DNA from 2 places in the Allocoleopsis sp. genome. Region 1 is predicted to be linked to the other one. Evidence: riboswitches for the same ligand, from Rfam matches in the RefSeq annotation. Region 1 holds a riboswitch; the other holds the start of a gene.
What was found. A riboswitch is a leader RNA that binds a small molecule or an ion and turns the genes downstream of it on or off. The one in region 1 is predicted to bind cyclic di-AMP.
Positions count from the first base shown of each region.

Region 2: linked by a shared signal. The riboswitch ahead of V6C93_RS13535 (glycosyltransferase) and the one ahead of V6C93_RS28555 (universal stress protein) in region 1 are both predicted to bind cyclic di-AMP.

Region 1 covers NZ_DATNPA010000595.1:70-6,224, reverse strand. The annotation lists gene ntrB (nitrate ABC transporter permease) at 1-384, shown strand, start outside; gene V6C93_RS28565 (ABC transporter substrate-binding protein) at 554-1,975, shown strand; gene V6C93_RS28560 (ABC transporter ATP-binding protein) at 2,106-2,945, shown strand; cyclic di-AMP (ydaO/yuaA leader) riboswitch at 3,002-3,120, shown strand; gene V6C93_RS28555 (universal stress protein) at 3,295-4,011, shown strand; gene V6C93_RS28550 (universal stress protein) at 4,923-5,621, shown strand; gene V6C93_RS28545 (hypothetical protein) at 5,658-5,888, shown strand; partial or broken gene V6C93_RS28540 (hypothetical protein) at 5,885-6,155, opposite strand, start outside.
Region 2 covers NZ_DATNPA010000282.1:15,261-24,197, forward strand. The annotation lists gene V6C93_RS13510 (tetratricopeptide repeat protein) at 1-285, opposite strand, end outside; gene V6C93_RS13515 (serine acetyltransferase) at 1,021-1,533, shown strand; gene V6C93_RS13520 (hypothetical protein) at 2,802-3,671, shown strand; gene V6C93_RS13525 (family 10 glycosylhydrolase) at 3,843-5,327, opposite strand; gene psb27 (photosystem II protein Psb27) at 5,751-6,152, opposite strand; cyclic di-AMP (ydaO/yuaA leader) riboswitch at 6,519-6,668, shown strand; gene V6C93_RS13535 (glycosyltransferase) at 6,827-8,104, shown strand; gene pstB (phosphate ABC transporter ATP-binding protein PstB) at 8,294-8,937, opposite strand, start outside.

The sequences.
Region 1 (6,155 bases):
TTTATCACCTCGTTGTGGCCCACGATTATTAACACGGCTCTCGGCGTATCCAGCATTAACAAAGATTATTTGGATGTAGCACGAGTGCTGGAAATGCCCCGTTGGCGACGAGTTACAAAAATTATTTGGCCTGCGAGTTTACCCTACATCTTCACCGGGTTACGCATCAGCTTAGGGATTGCTTGGCTGGTTATTGTTGCTGTGGAAATGCTCACCGGTGGTATCGGCATTGGCTTCTTCGTGTGGGACCAATGGAACCGCTTAAATTTGAGTTCGGTGTTTTTGGCAGTGGTTGTGATTGGCGTAACCGGCCTAGTTCTTGACTATGCCTTGGGCCAATTTCAAGCTTGGGTGACTCGTCGCCCAGTTCAAGCTTCTCGCTAAAGCTTTCAGAGCAACTGACAATGGATTAGCTTCAGCTACGAGGGTAGCTGATTCATCTTGCGACTACTAATCAACAACAACTGAGCAAGGGAGAGCGGGAGAATCCTTCAACTTACTCCCCAGGATTATCAATAAACTATCACCCCATCCCCAATCCCCTAATACCGCCATGAATTCTTTGAATCGACGAAGATTTCTGCAACAAGCAGGCGCATCGGCAGCAGGATTGGCCTTATCCTCTTGTGCCATCAAGGGCGTTACTGCACCCGATCAACTCTCCGCAGCAGCCTTAGCCTTAGAACCCGTTGTAGACCCCAGAACCCTAGAAAAACCCAATCTTACCGTTGGGTATGTGCCCGTTAATGATTGTGCACCGTTTGCGATCGCCTGGGAAAAAGGCTTCTTCCGCAAATACGGACTCAATGTTAAACTCAGCCGCGAAGCAAGCTGGGCCAACTCTCGCGATGGCGTTATTTTTGGGCGTCTCGATGCCGCACCTGTGGTTTCTGGGGCAGTTACTAACGCCAGAATCGGTGCTGAAGGTGCCCGCCATGCGCCCCTTTGTGCAGCGATGACGATTCATCGGCACGGCAACTCCATGACCATGAACAAAAAAATGTGGAACTATGGCGTCCGTCCGTGGCGAGACTACAACGGCAACTTAGAAGAATTTGGCAAGGATTTCCGAGGCTTCTTTGACAGCCAACCCCCAGAACAACGTATTTGGGCAGTTGTCTTAAGTTCTGCCATCTACGAATATTTTGTTCGCTACTTATCTGCCGCCGCAGGTGTCAATCCCTCAGACGAGTTTCGGGTGATCATCATTCCACCACCCCAGATGGTGAATAACGTGCGGATTGGGGCAATGCAAGCCTACATGGTGGCAGAACCCTGGAATACGCGAGCCATCACAGGTAACGAGGGGGTAGGCTTTACGTTTGCCCAAGGGAAAGAACTCTGGTACGGACACCCAGATAGACTCCTAGGGGTCATGGAATCCTTCATCAAGGAAAACCCCAAAACCTACCGCAGCCTGGTCAAAGCGATGATTGAAGCTTGCCAGTATTGCAGTGACCCCAAAAACCGCCCTGAAGTCGCCAAATTAATCACAAGCCCCTCTTATACAGGTTCTAAACCGAAGAAAAAGGGTGCCCCAGTTGATAAGTTTACGCGACCAGCCATTGTTGGGGAATACAACTACGGCGGCTTTGACAACCAAAAGCGCATAGATGAAGACCCATACACCACCATTTTCTTTGACTTACCCCCTAAACTTGCAAAAATTCCAGGAGACCACTCCACATTTTTGTGGCAATCGGAAAGTATCTGGTTAATGACCCAGGCAGCCCGTTGGGGACAAATTCCTGAATTTCCCAAAGATGCAGAAAAAAAGGCACGAGAAGGCTGGAAAACAGACCTCTATCGAGAGATTGCTACTGAAATGGGTATTCAATGTCCCAAAGACGATTACAAAGTTGAACCCGCCGAAGTCTTTATTGACAACAAAGCGTTTGACCCGAGTGATCCAGTTGGCTATCTCAAAAGCTTTGAAATCCATGCCAATAGCCCCAAACACTTTTATCTGTCTTAGGTAAAAGCGTTAGCAGGTTAACAGGTTCCAGGTTGCAGGTTAACCAATTACAACCAACCTTCAACCTTCAACCTTCAACCTCAACCATCCAACCTTCAACTATTCAACCTTCAACCTTCAACCCCTTCCTATGACTAAATCTAGTTCTTTCCCCACCAAAGGCAATTCTGCCACTCTCAACGGCACAAAATTTCTCGAAATTGACAATGTTGTCAAATCTTATCCCAGTGCAGATGGCGGTGAACTGGTTATTTTAGATGGGATTAACCTCACCATTGGTGAAGATGAATATATCTCTGTAATTGGTCACTCTGGCTGCGGTAAATCCACGTTGCTCAAAATTGTCGCTGGGTTGGAAAAACCCACGTCCGGAATGGTGCGATTAGAGGGTAAAGAGATTCGTAAGCCGGGTTCAGAGCGGATGATGGTGTTTCAGCAATATTCGCTGCTGCCGTGGCTGACAGTCCAAGAAAATGTTCGGTTGGCTGTGGATGAAGTGTTTAAAAAAGCTTCTCCAGTTGAGAAAAAACAGATAGTCAGCGAACATTTGGCAATGGTGAATTTAACCCAAGCCGCTAATAAATACCCCGATGAACTTTCTGGTGGGATGAAACAACGGGTGGGAATTGCTAGAGCCTTGGCGATTCGCCCCAAAATGTTACTGATGGATGAACCGTTTGGGGCACTCGATGCCCTGACGCGCCGCAAATTGCAGAAACAGGTACTCGACATTTGGGAAAGTCATCGACAGGCAGTGATGATGATTACTCATGATGTGGATGAGGCCATTTATATGTCCGATCGCATTGTGATGATGACGAATGGCCCCCATGCTAAAATTGGGGAAATTTTAGAGGTACCTTTTCCACATCCGCGCGATCGCCAAGCAATACGGGAATCTAAGGAGTACTATGAACTACGTAACCACGCTCTGAACTTCTTAGATCAAAACTTCAGCCAAGACGAGTAGATCGCATCAGCCTTAGTTTATTTATTGAGTGGGTAGCCTAATCTAATCCCGGCTGGAAATTAAAGTCAGTCTGGATGAGAGCGGAGGAACCAATTTTTGGGGCTAATCTCCAGCGCGAGAGAGACACCTTCCAGTCTTAGCCCGTCAGCTAACTCCGTCGGCAATGGGAGGAACACCAAGACGTGGCTTTCATAGCATTTGTCTTTGGAGTTTCCTAACGAATATCACCCGAAAGGATGAAGGATAAAAAATTTCATAGTTTCTTAGTTTATACTTCATCCTTTAATCGTGATATGCGTTCCTGACCCACCTCTCATTCGTTACTTGTTTTTTTAGAGAGGTTAAAGCTGTGAATATAAAGCCAATGTTAGTGCGTCTTGAAGGCGCAATGAATCGAAATGACTTAATGGAACAAATGGTACTGTTGCCTGAGCCAGCTTCAACCGCTTCCAAATGGGCTAACTCTACCAAATCAGTTAACTTAGTCGTTGGCTATAACGCCTCACCCAGTAGTCAAACGGCTCTAGATTTGACGATGTGGATTGCCCATCAAACACGTTTAGCGACTCAAAAGCTAGTTACGGTTCAAGTTGTCTATGTTATAGATGAAGTTCAAAACAGTAAGTTTCCAGATGTGTTCAACTTCGCTGATGTAAGCCGCTCATCCATCCATTCACGTCCATCAGGATTTCCAGAAGCATTGGCTTCAACAAAGTCTGCTACATCGGTCTTAACTAAACCAAAACAGCAGGCATTAGCTGTAGCTCAAGAGAGGAAATCGGTAAAAAGATGCAACCCCAAGGCAACAGGCAACCGATCGGATCGGTTTGAGCAAGCCGACTATATTTTATGGCAAGCACGCTGTTTGGCTGAAGAATGGCGTGGTTCCTTTAAAGCTCATCTCCGGTTTGGTGACGTGGCTGCCGAATTAAGAAATGTTGTGGAATCAGAAGCAGCGACGCTATTATTCTTAGGCTGTAATTCTGTCAATCACCCTATTGTCCATAAATTAGGTTCTAATTTCCCCTGTTCGGTACTGGGGGTTCCCACCGGGTTGAGTTTGTGAGAGAGTTCCCTCCTCTTTGTTACATATTGATAAGGGAGAATATTTGGTAGCTTAAGTTACTTTTTTCACCCCTAAAGGGGGCTTGGGGCGATTCCTTGATCGGTGTTCTAGGGTGCTTTTTCCCCTCTCGGCGATCGCCAAAAATGACAGGAGTTAGTTAAGGATTGTGAACTTGGCAACAAACCTTAAACGGCCTGTGAGTCTTAGAGTAGCGTGATGGTTAATCATAATTTAGACGTGATTCTGTGCTTGCGACACATTGGGGTGCTATGGACAAAATAACTGATTAGGTCTACTCTCTTACAGAAGGGTTACCTGTCAGATGAGAATTACCTCTGACGACGTATGAATTCTCGATGAATGAGCGATGAATTCTCGATGAAGCTTTCTACCTATCAGACACAGCTAGATGATCACCACTAACCCCAGTGTTAAAATTGGGGAAGTATTAGAGGTACCTTTTCCGCATCCGTGCGATCACCAGGAACTACGCGAATCAAAAAATCTTTTGAATTGCGTAACTACACTCGGAATTTCCCGGATCGCATTTAAACCAAGACGAAGAGAACATTACAAATTGTTAATTTAACTTATGGAGTGGGCAGCCTAATCTAATTCAGGGGGACAGTCAAAACTTGTTAACCTTGGCTTTTGAGCGGAAAAACCAATTTTCGGCGTAAGTTCTAGCGTGAGAGAGACACCTTACCAGGCCAAGCCTGTCAGCTAAGTTTGTCAGTATCTGGAAGGGAAACTAAGACTTTGGCTTTTATAGCACTTGTCGTTCAAGCCTCCTTAGGGATATCACTCATTTCTTGGACACATTTGGACACATATTGGTATCCGTTGCTGACCCACCTCTCATCTGTTACTTGTTGTCTTTAAGAGAGATTCAAGCTGTGAACATCAAGCCAATATTAGTACGTCTTGAAGGCGCAATGAATCGAAATGACTTAATGGAGCAAATGGTTTTGCTGCCTGAACCAGCAAATCATGCTTCCAAAGAGGATGGTTCTAGCCCAGCACTCAACTTTGTTGTCGGCTATAATGCCTCCCCCAGAAGTCAAACGGCTCTGGATTTGACAATGTGGATTGCCCATCAAACACGTTTAGCAACTCAACAGCAAGTAACTGTTCAAGTTGTCTATGTCGTCGATGAAAAGCAAAGTAGTCCGTGTCCAAATGTCTTCAACGTTGCTGATGTCAGTAGCTCATCAATCTATCGACTGCCGTTAAAGTCTTTCAATTCATGTGAGCCACGAAATTCTATCACATCCGTTTTAACGAAACCAAGCCCTCAGGAACAAAAAGTCAGCTCAAAGGTATCATCGAAAAAGTCACGCCGCGCCAAAGCCACGTCTTCTCAAGCGGACTGGTTTGAGCAAGCCGATCGGATTTTATGGCAAGCTCGCTGTATGGCGGAAGAATGGCGGGGTTCCTTCAAGGCTCATCTGCGGTTTGGTGACATTACAAGCGAGTTGAGGGCCGTTGTTGAAGCTGAAGCCGCGACTCTCCTTTTCTTAGGTTGTCATTCCGTTGAGCACCCTCTAGTCGAGAAATTAAGCTCTGATTTTCCCTGTGCGGTGCTGGGTATTCCCAGGAATTGCGTTTAGTACAGGCGTGAACTCCCTGCTCAGCCGTCCAGTCTATTGAAAGACTCAGAAGCTATCCTTCGAGAGACGCGATTACGATTAATCGCGTCTTTCGTGTTACATGGGCAGCGGAGCTTGGCTACAGGCACGATATGCGATCGCTTCCTCTTCATCAGGCTGGATCAGGAGCGATCGCGCATCGTAACGAGGTTATTGCTTCTTGCCAATGCTGACAAGTTGGAGGGTGAGTTAGCGATCGCGAGTGTGGTTAAACCGTGGTCGAACTAATTTGAATATTTCACAGTGCGAAGATGGCAGCCAACATAACCGATAATCATCTGTCGTTGCTCATTAGGGAAGAAATAAATCCGCCAACCAAAAGACAACTTAGCGTGCCAACTAAATATTCGCTCGTTACCATCAGGGCAAAGAAAAGTTCTTTCTTTGCGGTACTTGGGATTCTGAAGTGTGACCTGGCTTTCTGGAGAAACATGCCTAAGGCTCTTTGGCTCAAAAGCCTCATCTGTCCAAATCTTGCAGTAGTCTTCAAGCTCT
Region 2 (8,937 bases), on a different contig from region 1:
TTGGCAGCGATCGAGCAAAGCCATAGAGTAGTTAGATTTGATACGAACAGCTTGCTCAGCTGAAACAAGTGCTTCTGGATACTTTTTTAACTTCAGTAAGACATCGCTGCGGTTAGTCCAAGTTACAGCCTCTTTGGGATTAATCGAGAGCGCTTGGTCACACGCCGCTAGAGATTCTTCATATTTTTTTTCATTCTTCTGTAATTCACAAAGACTCGCCCAGTAATCAAAGTCTTTTATTTCCGGTTCAGCTAGCCCCCTCTTGGGTAAGTAAATTGTAAACAATAAGCTGTAAAAAACGAATCCTGAAAAGAATAGGGTCAAAAATCGGGTTTTTTTATTTTTTAAGACATCCGTATTAATACTTATCTCTTTGATGAGGGGATTGATCATATCCTTTACAGTAGTTAATTCGCACCTATGTTTATTGATAATAGAATAAAATAATTCTAGCAAAACCGTATATTTAATTTTAACTAGACTAAACAACGGTCAAAATTAATAAAAAATGTATTTCTAGAGCTATAACCTATGATTTAGCAACGGAAAGTTAACCAAAAATTTCAGGTTATCAACACCAATACCGTGCGGCAATAGTTGGCAGCAAGCATCGATTTCAAGCCCCACCCAATGCGACATGAAATGGAAAAAACTTGGCAAACGGCAACCCCTATTCAACGGACTCATTGAACAGCTCCGCGAGCGTCTAACGCTTAATAGATTCTCCTGTGCAGTAGAGATAAAGCGTTGTCCAGAGTATAATAAATAGTCTGTACTGCAATCTGTACTCAGGGCGAGAAAAACAGTAATGTCCCTTCCCTATCTAATCTTTCTTCGTCATGTAATATAAATAATCCGGATAATCAGAGCGTTCAAAGGTTGATAAAGCTAGGATAGACTAAGAGCGAATGGGCTTTTAGAAAACCAAAACTTAGCGCTCATTCTCTAGCTGTTCAGCGATCGATGTCTGAAGAACTAGAATCGAACGGATGAGGAAGTCAACAACACAGCCAACAGACAATGTTTGAATTGATTGAATCCCCAACAACCCAACATATTTCGGCTACAGAGCCTGATTGGAGTCGTGAAGTGTGTGAGTGCTGGTGGAACCCCTCGCGACAACTACTCAAATCAATCCGTGAGTATCAAAAGTGGCAGAAACGAGGTGGAATTATCGGGCGTCTTTTCTGTAAATGGAACGTACTCCAGCATCGATTCTGGAGTATTGTCACTGCTGCCGATATTCCCATAAACTGCCAAATTGAAGGGGGATTGCTTCTGACTCATCCGACTGGTGTTGTGATTCATCCGGATGCCTCTATTGGCCCCAATTGCTTGATTTTACAACAGGTAACAGTTGTGGCAGGGGTAAAAATTGGTGGTCATGTTGATATTGGTGCTGGTGCCAAAATTATTCGTCCTGTCACCATTGGCAACCATGCGAAGATTGGTGCGAATGCTGTGGTAATATATGACGTACCAGAGGGAGCTACGGCGATTGGGGTGCCTGCAAAACTCATCCAAGCTTCCTAGTGCAGGCTTACAGCAATCACCCACCTGTAAAAATTATTCCCCTGCCTCTCCGGCTGCTCTGAGGAAAGCTTCGGTGCTTCCCTTCCTCATCGGTACTGGTGCAAAGCTGATGCAGAGGGGATCTAGCTAATCGAGGAAAAGCCTTGGTGCAGAAGAGTATTACGTTTCGGCCTAGTTAGGAGGGTACGAAGACTTTGTCAACGCCACATCAATACTTTTTTCAAAATTCTCCGGTGAGAGTAATAACAGTGGGAGAGTAAGTCTTGAAAAACGTCTGTTTTACCGATTGTCTTACGATCGCTTCTCATATCGTTGTGCTTTATTCCTTCGATGGAGAAATCCCCAAACGAGCCAATAGCAAGGCTTTTAAAATTCTTGCATCCAAAATCTAACATCCAAAAGGGTATCCGTTGCTTCCTCCCTAGACAGCCTTAAGGCATGGGTATGCCAAACTCCAGCGAACGTCATTTCTCTACAAATTGGTGCAAGTCTGTACTCGGTAATTGTTAAAGACTTAATAAAGTTTGCTTGAATTTGTTGCTGTTGTCAGCAAATTGCAATAGTATTCACATAGGTAATACAAGTCATACAACGTATGACATGCTCAAGAGTCTACAGAATGAAAGCCTTAGACTGGCAAGCACAGTCTTCTGGCAGATAGTGGGCTACCAGGTAAGCACAGCAGGGTTATCTAGGGTTATCTACTTGTTCAGCTTCAATTGAATAGACCTTCAATTGTCCTGGGATTGAAGTCACAACTGAAGCTTGCCTTAGTGCGTAGTGGAATAGTTGACCTCTTAGTGAGAGCTTGTGTCATCCCTAGTTTGCTATAAACGTGGGCAATTCTGTACTGACTGTGTGGAGTTTGATCTGAAATGTGGTTGAAGCGGTTGCGTAGCAGACGCTCAGAAAGAATATTCCTACTCCTTCAAAGAAGCCTAGCTCTAAATGTGTTGCGACGAAGAGTCCTAAGGCTATCCTCTTGATTCCTACTCTTCGATGACGCTTTGCTGCGATTGTCCTTACGCGCTACTTGTAAAGCTCTGCAAATGAGTCGTGTCAGTGGAAGCTGCAACCTACTGCGTCAACAAAAAACACCAAGTATCGACGGAAAACGAGCATCAAACTTACTATAGCTAGCTCTTCACATCGATTTTGTTAACATTGAGGGTTCTTTTAGGGTCATATAAATGTTCTCAGAATTCAAAGCCTTGAAAGAATTAAATGTTAGAGAGAGCAATCCTTATTAAGTTATCCAGAGATATTTTATGAACAGTACAGGTTTTGTTCCAACTATGACTTGTATGACAGAACAACTATTTCTTCCCGAAATGAATTGTCAAGCTACTCCAATGCGATCCAATAACAAGAATATAGAAACACGAGAAGAGCATACATTTTTGTCTTCCCTTGCTCTCGAAGTAGATGATATATTTTTTAGCCTACGTAAAGCCGATCAGATCATTCGCCGTGAACTAAATATCCTTATAAATAAAAAAGATAAAGACTTGAAAAAAGTCTTAGTGGCTCCTATTAATGAAGAAAGATTCAAAAAAATAATTGAGGAATTACCGACTCATCAAATCTTAGTAGATGAGTATGTAGTCTATATGTTAGAAAACCCAAACAACAGTATATTTAGGCTGATTAGGGAATTCAACGAATATATAGAAAAAAGAAATAGTGAAATAGAATTTTGTCAGTCTATTAAATTAATGGCAATAGATGAAAAACTAGTTCATTATATCCGCCAACTAGGAGCAATGATTTACCACTTAAATATTCATTTAAATTTATTAACGGTATTACTGAAAAACGCATCTGTAGTGGCGGAAACCCAGCAGGCAACTATCAGAGAGAGCCAGGACGTTGTGACTGAATATATGGTCAATAAGTGGGGTGAGCAGCAACAGAATGTGAGGTTTATAGAGGTAACTCTTGAAGGGGCATACGCCATTGTGACTTGGGCAATAGAAGACCTGAGAGGAGACGCTATTTTGCTTCGAGATGAAGGCTACTGGCAGCTGATCAATATTAGTACCGGGATGTTCGGGATTAAGGATTTTGAAAATGTAAATGTACCGTTAGACATAGCTCAGCGTATGCTGAGACTGCATCACCAAAAGCTTGGGTATTAGTAAGCTGAGTGCCAGTTTACTTTCTATGGGTTAAGAGGAGAAGCGATCGCACTCTCCAAAGTGACACTGATTTAATTTCCACCTAGGAAAGGCGGGGAGTGGGAGAGCCACAATTCCCCCGATTGCTGCATCCTCCCCTTATGAGACAGGCTTTCTTAGAGAGTTGACCACTTAATCCAATCGGCAAAATTTGCGATCGCGATCTGAGGCTGGGTCTTGCCAGGAATAAGCAAAATGGCTCACCGAACCAATCTGCGGTACCTCTTGGCGCAGTGCTCGCATCTGGACTTCCAGGGCTGGACGATTGCTAACAGACCTTCCCCAATCTCCTGCCAATACCGGTATCACCTGAGTACCAGGGGCCGCCCGACTCACAACTCGCTTGACCAAATCATCAATGCACCGAGTGCTACCACAGACTCCGTAAGACATCGGATACCACTCTAGGGAACTGGGAAATCGATCCCAAGGCTGTAGACGAGAATCATACCCGACTTGACCAACCGCTTGATTGCCGTCTGGGAAAAATACAGCTCCCGCTTTTATCCCAGCACGCTTGGCTGGGAGAGTTGCTAAGTTTAAAAAGTCCAAAATCCCTTGAGCCGCGTGAGCAACACTGAGCTGCCAGAGTTGCCATTGCAGAGATGCCAATGAGTCTCCTGGTGAGGGAGTTCGACCCTGCCACAAAGGAGTTGCCTCCTCTGGATAAAGTTGATTCACGCTTGCCAAATCGCTAGCATTAATGGAACCCTTACTGATGTAGCGCTGAATTAACTCTCGTCCTTTCCGGTTGAGGGCGCGGTCATATAGAGCTTGTTTTGCCGCCTCACTATAAATCCACAAATCCTCCACTCTGGCGGCGACGGAATCACTCCCTGTACCACGGGGATACCGAATGTAATCGAACAAAATTCCATCGGGGCGTCGCTTCAAGATACCCTGAACAACTTGGTAGTAGTCAGTCTTGGCTTGCATGTTGTAAGGGTCAACAAAAACTTGAGAGCCGTCTGGGACGTAAGACACGCTCGTCTCTCCCCTACCATTACGAGCTAGCATCCCCTGGCGGTCTGCGCGCTGAGCGTAGGAATAGCCAAAATTCATGGTATACAACCAGGCATAAACCCGCATACCCCGCTCATGCCCTTTTTGAATCATCTGCGCCAACAGGTCGGTTTTGTCAGTCCCTGGCGTCCGCACAACAGAGGGCCAAGCTGTTTGGTTATCAGACATCGGTAAGAGTACCTGACCGTCATAAAACACTTCAACGTTGACCTGGTTATAGCCTCGGTTAACCAGACGGTCTAAGATATCATCAATCCCTCCAGAGCGAGCATCACAGGGGTATAAGCGCAGCCAAATGGACTGGGTATTGGGCCAAGTTCGAGAGCGGCATTGCCGCAAGTAATCGGCGTGTTGCTTTACGAGGGCCTTGTAGCGCTTGTCGGAGTCGGTGTTGCCTTTTAACGCGCCAATACGTAAGTTTTCTTTTTGGGTGATCGCCTCGTTGGGCAACTGGCAATAGGCCGTTGTTTGAGCCTGAGCTGTTTGCATCAACCAACACTGACTGACCAAGCTACTACTAGTCAAGAGGGCGACAACCAAGCGGCGATGCAGACGCCTCCACTGTCGCGCCCTTTGGAGAGAACTGTTAGACATTTCTACAAACACCACACCTACAAACACCACAAAAAATACAGAGAGTTGGCGTCCTCAGTCTTCGCAGACTGCTAACCAATTGGAAATTTTAGAGTTTTCCAGCTATTTTCCGCTTTCACCTCTTTTACCCATTGTTCCGGACGCAGACAAAAAAAGAAATCGTATCAGAGATTGCGCCAATCTAAAAGCAAAAAGAAGGGTTTGACGGATCAAACCCTCCAAGGATATAAAATCTAAGGATAAATACCCCTGCCATTAAGTGGGGTGTTAGCGTGAATTGTCTTCTTGACGGGTAGCTCAGCTTAGGGAGTTCTAAGCGGGGTACTCTCTGGCCTTTGAATCGCTAGCGTTTAGCGAAGAAGGCTAGCGCTAACGCACAAGCGGGACGGAGTAGCACACCCTCGGAATGTCAGTCGGATAACTCTAAGCGCCTCGCTTCAGGGCGCTCTCGACCTGCCGGAATTCCTGTTCTAGGCGATTCTTCAACTTTTGCGGTAAGGGACGGTTAGGGTAAGAGCTATAATGACCCGCTAAAGAATTCAAAGCTGTTCGCATCGTGGTGAAAGAGCTGAGGTTAGTCACTGAGCTATCTCGCCGATAGCGGGAGGCAAACTCATTAATTGCTCCACGCGCTTTTGATTGAGCTTCTGCTTTGTCTGGTGCATCCTCCGGTAATTCAATGGCTGTTCTCAAGTTTTGCAACAAGGCCAACGTATCTTGGCGATAATCTCCAGTCAAACCTGCAACACTGGTTGAGGAACACCCCATTAGACCAATCACAACAACCAAAATGAGGGCAACAAGACGTGATATATAGCGCTTCATCAGCATGATTCACAACAAACGGATTTTCAAAATTAGAACCTATCCTATCTTGGATTGGTGCTTTCGGGGATCGCCTTACCTGTATTACACCCACACTCCACGTTCTGCTTCCATCTATCACGGAAATTAGAGACTAAGTAATAGAGAATCGAAGAGCAATTACTATTTTTGACGTTTGACTGTTGAGCTTTATGTGCTTAAGCACCTTTATCAGCTGATAGCGCAATATTTAGTAACCAATTGTTAGAAAACGATACCTCTTGAGATGTTGATTAATCCTGTAAAACGCAATACAATGATATTCTAATGTAATTCAAACGTATTTCATGTAAGTCGGCCTAATTCAGTTTCAGGGTTACAAAGGCACCTATATAAAAACTGAAACTGGAACGGGGGAACCATTTATGGGGCGCATCTTCTGTTTCAATCTCTTCTTCATTTAAGGAGATGAAAGGAGACGGACATCTCTCAGTCCTAGCCCGTCAGCTAACTCCGTCGGCATCGAGAAGAGACTGGAAGCTCAGCATTATTAATTAATGTTTGTGTTTTCGTCAGTGTCCTTGGCTGGTACTAGTCCGATTCGTTGACCTGTCCTTGACTCTGAGAAGATGACTATATCAATCGTACCTCCTGAGTTCAAGCCAGGGCAGCTACTCATGAGGTGAAAAAGTATCATGCTTATCAATGAAAAGAGCCGTCTTGCGTTGATTTCTGTTAGTGGCGACCCAGCCGCAGAAATTGGAAAAGAAGAGGCCGGTGGGCAAAACGTTTATGTGCGTCAAGTTGGATTAGCACTAGCTAAACAGGGTTGGCATGTGGATATGTTTACTCGCCGAATCGATCCCGATCAAGCGAATATTGTTCAACATGAGCCTAATTGCCGCACAATCCGATTAACGGCTGGACCAGCAAAGTTTATTAATCGAGATCAGGTCTTTGGCTATCTGCCAGAGTTTGTACAGCAATTTCAGGCATTCCAGGAACAAGAAGGATACCAGTATCCCTTGGTGCATACCAATTATTGGTTATCTTCTTGGGTCGGGATGGAACTGAAAAAGCTCCAACCTTTGAAACAGGTGCATACTTACCACTCGTTAGGAGCGGTTAAGTATCGGGCTGTGAGTAACCTTCCTGCGATCGCTTCGACGCGGTTAGCAGTGGAAAAAGCTTGTCTGGAGACAGCGGATCGGATTATTGCGACAAGTCCTCAAGAAGAGGAACATATGCGGAATCTGGTTTCTTCTAAAGGAATGATTGAAATCATTCCCTGTGGTACAGATATCGAGCGGATGGGCTCGATCGCACGAAAAGAGGCGCGGGAACAACTGGGGATTCCACCGGAAGCCAAGGTGGTGCTGTATGTGGGTCGATTCGATCCACGTAAGGGAATCGAAACTTTGGTCAGGGCGATTGCTCAATCCCGGTGGAACGGCAATACCAATGTGCGGTTGATTATTGCGGGTGGTTTCCGTCCAGGTCAAAGTGACGGTATGGAGTGCGATCGCATCAAAGCTATTGTTAAAGAACTCGGCCTAGAGGCGATGACCTTCTTCCCTGGACGACTCACGGATGCTGAGCTACCCAGTTACTATGCAGCCGCCAATGTGTGTGTAGTTCCCAGTCACTATGAACCCTTTGGGCTGGTCGCCATTGAAGCTATGGCTTGTGGGACGCCCGTAATTGCCAGTAAAGTGGGCGGCTTGCAGTTTACTGTTATCCCAGAAGTTACAGGATTACTGGTGCCACCCCAAGATGAAGCCGCCTTTGCCCAAGGGATTGACCGCATCCTGAGCAATCCCGCTTGGGCAGACCAGTTGGGTGAAATTGGTCAACAACGGGTAGAAATTGCGATGAGCTGGGAGAGCGTTGCTCGTAGGCTTAATTCTGTTTACAGTAAACTGATGTCTCAAGTGGCTGTCAAATCTGTTCAAAAACCGCAGGTGGCGGCGTAATACACTTTATACCAAATCCGACTCGTACACTCCTTTAATTTTTTGGGTAATGGGTAATGGATAATGAGAAGTCCCAACCCCTTACCCGTTAAATAATAAGAGGGTGAGCAAAACGGATTTGGTATTACTCAAAAACAGTGAGTACTCAGCCGTCCGCAGGGGTCACTCAATCACGGGTCGCTGTCACTTTTAACCGAATCGTCCGCTTACATAGTCTCTAGTCGCTTCTTGCTGTGGGTTTTGGAAGATATTTTCCGTGTGATCGCATTCCACCAAATAGCCCATTTTCCCACCCTTTTCAGTTGCCTTGGCATTAAAAAAGGCAGTCATATCAGCCACTCGCGTGGCTTGCTGCATATTGTGAGTCACAATCACAATGGTGTAGTTTTCCTTGAGCTGATGCATCAATTCCTCGACCTTGAGTGTAGAGATCGGGTCAAGGGCGGAGCAAGGTTCATCCATCAATACTATATCTGGGTTAATGGCGATCGCACGGGCAATACACAACCGTTGCTGCTGTCCTCCGGATAGCGCCATTCCATTTTGCTTGAGTTTGTCTTTGACCTCATCCCAGAGTGCAGCTTGCTGCAAGGATCGCTCTACTAACTCATCCAGATTACCTTTGTAGCCATTCACTCGCGCCCCATAAGCAATATTGTCGTAAATTGATTTCGGGAAAGGATTCGGCTTTTGGAAAACCATACCAATCCGCCGTCGCACTTCTACTGGATCGACATTGGGCGCGTATAGGTCTTGGTCATAATAATAAACTTTGCCTTCTACACGGAATCCATTGATTAAATCGTTAAGACGGTTAAAGCATCGGAGCAAGG